One region of the Tatumella ptyseos genome, then DNA from elsewhere that is predicted to be linked to it. Evidence: predicted binding sites of a transcription regulator. Region 1 holds the regulator's gene; each other region holds the start of a gene.

What was found. The regulator Fur, encoded in region 1, represses iron uptake genes when iron is present. The targets are predictions, from matches to a motif close to ATAATAATGAGAACNACTATCAA.
Region 2: QJR74_RS02910 (siderophore-interacting protein) is a predicted target of Fur. The motif match lies at 1,327-1,349, and genes of this name have one in related genera.
Region 3: exbB (tonB-system energizer ExbB) is a predicted target of Fur. The motif match lies at 1,219-1,241, and genes of this name have one in related genera.

Annotation. Positions count from the first base shown of each region.
Region 1 covers NZ_CP130649.1:1,010,973-1,013,249, reverse strand. Annotated here, with positions in the region: gene QJR74_RS04915 (alpha/beta fold hydrolase) at 1-38, shown strand, start outside; gene ybfE (LexA regulated protein) at 184-465, shown strand; gene fldA (flavodoxin FldA) at 586-1,116, shown strand; gene fur (ferric iron uptake transcriptional regulator) at 1,215-1,661, shown strand; gene QJR74_RS04895 (hypothetical protein) at 1,714-2,277, opposite strand, start outside.
Region 2 covers NZ_CP130649.1:590,546-592,822, forward strand. Annotated here, with positions in the region: gene treF (alpha,alpha-trehalase TreF) at 1-1,141, opposite strand, end outside; gene QJR74_RS02910 (siderophore-interacting protein) at 1,403-2,197, shown strand; gene QJR74_RS02915 (MDR family oxidoreductase) at 2,198-2,277, opposite strand, start outside.
Region 3 covers NZ_CP130649.1:559,164-561,440, reverse strand. Annotated here, with positions in the region: gene exbD (TonB system transport protein ExbD) at 1-403, opposite strand, end outside; gene exbB (tonB-system energizer ExbB) at 409-1,134, opposite strand; gene metC (cystathionine beta-lyase) at 1,431-2,277, shown strand, end outside.

The sequences.
Region 1 (2,277 bases):
AACGTGCAGTGCAACGTTTTTTATCCATACCCAGATAAAAAAACGTTCCACCACGATTTTCTATAGCGCTGTGCGGTGCGGTAGAGTATTATTGCGCGCTCATTTTTAGCAGGCATCTACGCAACTTCATGATGCAGCAAAGGCTTAACTCTAAGACGTTCTGCAGGTACTTATTTTCTCATCATGGCAAAAGAACACACTGATCGAACAACCCTAGACTTGTTTGCAGAAGAGCGCCGGCCTGGCCGCCCTAAGACAAGTCCTTTGACACGCGATGAGCAGTTGCGTATTAATAAGCGTAATCAGTTAAGACGAGATAAAGACAAGGGCTTACAGCGCGTTGAACTGAAAATGCCCAGTGAAATTGTTGAAGCACTGAACACGCTAGCAGACCAACATAATATGAGCCGTAGTGAATTAATCGAGACAATGATCGCTTCTCAACTCGCGCTCAGCCGCAGCTAATTCGCACTCACGGATAAATCTGTAGACTTTACAAGTTCCGCAAGATTTTCAGGTCTGTTATCATCGTCGCAATAATTATCCACCCTATTTAGAACATAGATTCAAGAGGTAAACCTCCCCATGGCAATCGTAGGCATCTTTTTCGGTAGTGATACCGGCAATACTGAAAATATCTCAAAAATGATTCAGAAGCAGCTTGGAAAAGAGGTTGCGGACGTTCACGATATTGCAAAATGTGCCAAAGAGGATCTTGAAGCTTATGATATAATGCTGCTAGGTATCCCTACTTGGTATTACGGTGAAGCCCAATGTGATTGGGATGATTTCTTCCCAACGTTAGAAGAAATTGATTTTTCCGGCAAATTAGTTGCACTATTTGGTTGCGGCGACCAAGAAGATTATTCTGAATACTTTTGTGATGCCTTAGGAACAATTCGAGATATTATTGAACCTAAAGGTGCGGTCATTGTTGGGCACTGGCCAACTGAAGGCTATCATTTCGAAGAGTCGAAAGGACTCGCCGACGATAAACACTTCTTAGGCTTGGCTATCGATGAAGATCGTCAACCCGAACTCACGAATGAACGTGTAACAAGCTGGGTGCAGCAGATTTCAGATGAGATGCAGCTAAAAGAAATCCTTAATGCTTGATGGGGTTTTTCTACCAATTGTGTTACTGTAATAGGCGAATTTAAATATAAGAGGGGCTGCTCAATGCCCCTTTTAATAAAGCAACAGGACAATACTGCATGACTGATAACAACTCTGCACTGAAAAAAGCTGGTCTGAAGGTCACGCTACCAAGATTAAAAATTTTGGAAGTGCTTCAAGAACCAGAATGTCACCACGTCAGTGCGGAAGATTTGTATAAGCGGCTTATTGATATGGGTGAAGAAATTGGTTTAGCGACCGTTTATCGCGTCCTTAACCAATTTGATGATGCAGGCATCGTTACCCGCCACAATTTCGAAGGTGGAAAATCAGTTTTCGAATTGACCCAGCAGCAGCATCACGATCATTTGATCTGCTTAGACTGTGGTCGTGTCATTGAGTTTTCAGACGAATTTATTGAGACTCGTCAACGCGATATCGCGAAGCGCTTTGGTATTAAATTAACTAACCATAGCTTATATCTTTACGGTCACTGCACCGATGGCGATTGTCGAAAAGACGATACGCTACATGAAGAGCGTTAAGTTAATCTGTAAAAAAGACCCACGCTGGCGTGGGTTTTTTTATATCTATCGCTTATTTCAATACTGTCACGGGGCTGCTGATCCCTCTAAGCTGCCCCCTCTTTCTAACACTTTCCCGTCGAGAATGAGCTGAAGCTGTCGAACGAAGTTGATGGGCAAAAACGTGTACGGCTTGACTGATATCGGCTTTCATCATCGTCGGTGGCTCGATAAGTTGGCCACTCTCTAAATGGTAACAAAGCTCCGCCCCTTCATTCGCCTCCATAAAGATAACCTCACGGATATCCCGCTGCTGCTGTGTGAAATAATTTAGTTTCTGTTGTTGGGTCAGATTCCAGCGCTCGCTAAGATGGCTTTGATGTAGCGTGGCAATAAAAGGCATAATATCGACAGAAGCTCGATTCAACAGATAAAGCCCTTGATTCACTAATACATACAGCCTATTCATTACCAGGCGATAGCGTTGGTAATCGCTAAACTTTTGTCTTATCGGTACTCGACTTTCTTCTTCATGCTCACTTGTCGCAAGTAAGGCTGTCAGGGCGATAGCTTCTTCGAACCAAGTGTCTATGCCAGCAGATAATGAGCGGTCGCTCTCGACAAAAGCACGATATCT
Region 2 (2,277 bases), 420 kb from region 1:
GCTCTTCAGCTTTTTTCGCCCACACATGAGCGGTAATCTCCTCACCATTTTTTTTAGCTATCGTTGAGATTGTGCGCTCTAATTTATAAAGAAATGCATTGAGATCGATCGGTATATATTGTGTCGTGCGGATACTTGCTAGCCTCATTGGGTCTCTCAACCAACGAGATGAGTAATCCCATCCCGATGCTGCGCCTGCTCTTAAGTCGCGAAAAACTTCTTTTGACGGCCGATTAGAAGAAGCAGCGGTTTCGATATCTTCACGCCACGATTCATCACGCGGTGTATCACGATCATCCCAATAGCGATTAAGCATAGAACCATCAGGCATTTTCACGACATGGCGAAAAGCTTGATTAGGATTAAGCGATCCGGAACCATCCATCCAATAGTGATGTTCAGAGACAAGGTAGGGTAAATATTGCTCGCTATTAGGGATATTTGCTTCCTCACATAACTCCACCATCAATGCGAAGACTGGGGGTTGTGAACGGCTAAGATAATAAGTTCTGTTTCCGTTAGGAATATGACCATATTTCTCGATTAGCCATGCAAAGTTATCAGCCATATTCTTGAGTAAATCCTTTTTGCCACTTTCGGCCAACCCCAACATCGTAAAGTAGGAATCCCAATAGTAGACTTCGGTAAAACGTCCGCCGGGTACAATGTAAGGTTTCGGTAGAGGCAACAAGGAAGTGTTGGGATGATGACTTTGCGGATGTCTTATCATCACTGGCCAAAGAGCATCAATGTGCTGACTTAGCGTTCGTTTCTCTGCTTCGTCGTGTGCGTAATTATGAACTTCTTCTGGTAAATGGAAGTTATCTTTTATAAATTCACGCAGTGAAAAATCTTGGCTGCGACGCGATAACTTACGATATAGAATCAGAATATCAACAGGATCGAACTTCGGCGCACAGTCGGCAAAAGTTTTGCTATCTTCGAAAATATGCTGATTTTGAACATCTTCAAATAGCTCTAAATAGCGATCAGATGGAGTGAGAGCATCGGCAGATGGCATGCCTGCTATGTTTTCAGGTTCTGGCTCATGCTCATCATCAAAATCAGTTAACTCAACGTCTTGAGAATTCTCATAGTCATTTTCACTATTCAAGAGCTTTTCTTTAGATTGTTGCGACATGGAGATTTCCCCCTCAACACATGGACATTCAATAGTGGACGTATCGATTAAGTATAGACAATGTCGTCCAGACAGCTCCTATAGCAGCTGGTTTTACGAGTGTAAGTGAAGATTTCGGTCAAGTCCTACTACTTAACTTAAGGTATCGAGAAAGGGGTACTGTAAGGAATGATAAGAGTCGTAACATGATAATAAGAATTATTACTATCAAAGTTTAAGGCCCAAAGGTAGACTCTGGGGAATTCTTATCAAGGAGAACTTATGACTAAAACGCTTACTTCTGGTAAACCGGCACCGCATCGTGTTCGAAACGAGTTAGCATTTCGCACACTCACCGTGAGTAATAAACAATTAGTCGCAGAGCAATTCTGGCGTATCACTTTCCAATCTGAAGCATTAAAAGGGTTTAACTCCCCAGGGTGTGATGATCATATCAAACTCTTTTTCCCCGAGAACAGTGCAACGGCGCCAGTCGTGCCAACCGTTACAGATGAGGGAATTGTATGGCCAGATAATCAGCGACCAGAATCACGAGACTATACTCCGCTTGAGTTTGATGGTAAGAGCTCCCTTGTCATTGATTTTTATCGGCATGAACAAGGTGTTGCGAGTGATTGGGCAGAGAAGGTTAATGTAGGGGATTTGCTAACCATTGGTGGCCCGCGGGGCTCGTTAATTATTCCTAATGACTATTCCCAGCAACTTTATATTTTTGACGAAACTGGCCTACCAGCGATGAAACGGCGGTTAAGCACTCTTAAGGCAGACAACGTTTTACTGATCGCCTTTGCTAAGCGTCAGGTCGTTGAAGAGTACTTAGGGGCGTTACTTGCTGATTACACGTTACATTGCCTAGAAAATAGTAAGATGGACTCTACAGGCATCGAACAATGTATAAGCCTTAGCAATCCTTTACATTTCCCATCTGATGACCACTTCATATGGTTGACTGGGGAAGGAAAAGCGGTGAAGCAACTCAGTGACCACTTTATTGAGCAGCGAGATTGTTCACCAGAATTAGTCAGAGCAGTTGCCTATTGGCATGCTAAAGATTAATTAAACGTTGGTTTGCACTACAATCCGTCCACGAACCTCTCCTTTAAGTAAAAGGTCGGCAAATTCGATAGCTTGTTCCA
Region 3 (2,277 bases), 450 kb from region 1:
AGCCCATTAATCCTATCTTAAGATATCCAGCGCCACGTAGGTCATCCATGATGCTCATTAGCGTAGCGTAATCAATCGTTTTGTCTGCTTGGAAAAAAATCGTCGTCTCTTTATTACCTTGCGTCTGCGCAACAATTTTTTGAACCAGATCTTGCTTACTCACTGCATCGTTACCGACGAATAGCTGGTTACCCTCTTTCACACTTAGGTATACCGGTTTTTCTGGTCTAGGTTGCGGCGTGCTCGTTGAGGCAGGAAGATTGACACGTACATCAACCGTCGCTAACGGCGCTGCCACCATAAAGATGATAAGTAAAACTAACATCACATCGATAAAAGGCGTGACGTTAATCTCATGCATTTCACCGTCGCCGTCTACTTCATCATTGAGTCGCATTGCCATGACAATTATCCTACGCGAAGTTTTTGAGCAGACGTATTTTGCGCCATGGCGGTGTAACTACTACTTTGTAGGTCCGCATCGCGACTTTGTAACAGAATAATCTGTGCAGCACTATCACCTAAAGAGGCTTTATAACCGGCTATCATTCGTGCAAAGACGTTATAAATTACCACCGCAGGAATTGCCGCAACTAAACCAACCGCGGTAGCTAAGAGCGCTTCGGCAATACCTGGCGCGACAACGGCAAGATTAGTGGTTTGCGTTTTAGCAATACCAATAAAACTATTCATGATCCCCCAAACCGTACCAAATAGGCCGATAAAGGGTGAGACAGAACCAATGGTCGCTAAAAAGCCATTATTACGGCTAGCGTGGCGGCCAATTCGCGCAACTTGGCGCTCTAGACGAAAGACGGTACGCTCTTTAATGCCCGCTTGGTCATCACTTTGTGCAGACAGTATGCGTTCATCCAGGGCTTCTGCGACCAGCATCGCTGCATGGCTATTTTTAGAAAATTGTTGAGCAATTTTTCCAGCGCCATCAAGGGTACGCGCTTCCTTTAGGGCGAGTTGATCTGCTTTGAGGCGACGTTTAGCAGCACTCAGCTCTGTATACTTGGCAAAGAAAATTGCCCAGGTCGCAACGGAGGCGAGTAGTAAACCTATCATCACAACTTTTACAACAATATCAGCATGTTGGTACATGCCTAATACAGATAAATCTGTCTGCATCAGATTATTGGTCACCACACTCATTTTATAGCCTCGGTCTGTTGCGTAAAACAATTGGCTCTATGATACCAAAAGCAAATTCTATTGATAGTAGTTATCATTACTATTTACATAATGAAAACTATCTCACGAATAATATTCGCTAAAAACAGCCAGTTACAAACAGAGATCGGGCGAAGTTTTTTAAGAGATTATAAGTATACTGTTATGACTGTTTAGCCTAAAAAAATCCTGCCCTTTTTTATCAACTCTGCTTACTCTAGCGGTAATCGAATGATAAAGAGTTGGGAATCCTAATGTCCGATAAGCAACATATTGAAACCACACTAATAAGTGCGGGTCGTAAACCACGTTACACTCAAGGCGCAGTCAACTCGGTGATCCAGCGTGCCTCCTCCTTAGTTTTCCCCACGGTAGCCGATAAGAAACTCGCCACCGCAGGCCGGGCGAAGAGAGAACTCTTTTATGGTCGTCGGGGTACATTGACGCACTTTGCTTTACAAGACGCGATGACTGAACTGGAGAACGGTGCGGGCTGTGTGCTTTATCCTTGTGGTGCCGCGGCAGTGGCCAATGCAATCCTCGCTTTCGTTGAAGCCGGCGATCATATTCTTGTAAGCGGATCCGTCTACGAACCTACTCAGGATTTTTGCTCAACCATTCTTAAAAAACTTGCCGTTGAAACAACCTATTTCCCTGCCCTTTCCGGTGCAGAGATTGACCAATGGCTTCGTCCCACAACACGAGTCGTATTTTTAGAATCGCCCTCTTCCATTACGATGGAAGTGCAAGATATCCCTACCCTTATCGCAACGGTGCGCCGCATCGCTCCGCAAGCAGTAGTCATTGTTGATAATACTTGGGCGGCTGGGGTGCTATTTAAGGCATTGGACGCTGGGGCAGATATTTCCATCCAAGCAGGAACCAAATATTTAGTGGGTCACTCAGATGCCATGATTGGGACGGCCGTAGCTAACGAGCGCTGCCTAGAACAACTGCGTGAAAATTCCTATTTAATGGGCCAAATGGTCGATGCCGATACCGCTTACGTCACGGCGCGCGGTTTACGTACGCTGGCTGTGCGTTTACGCCAACACGAATCGTCAAGCATAGAGATCGCACAATGGCTGAGTCAACGCGATG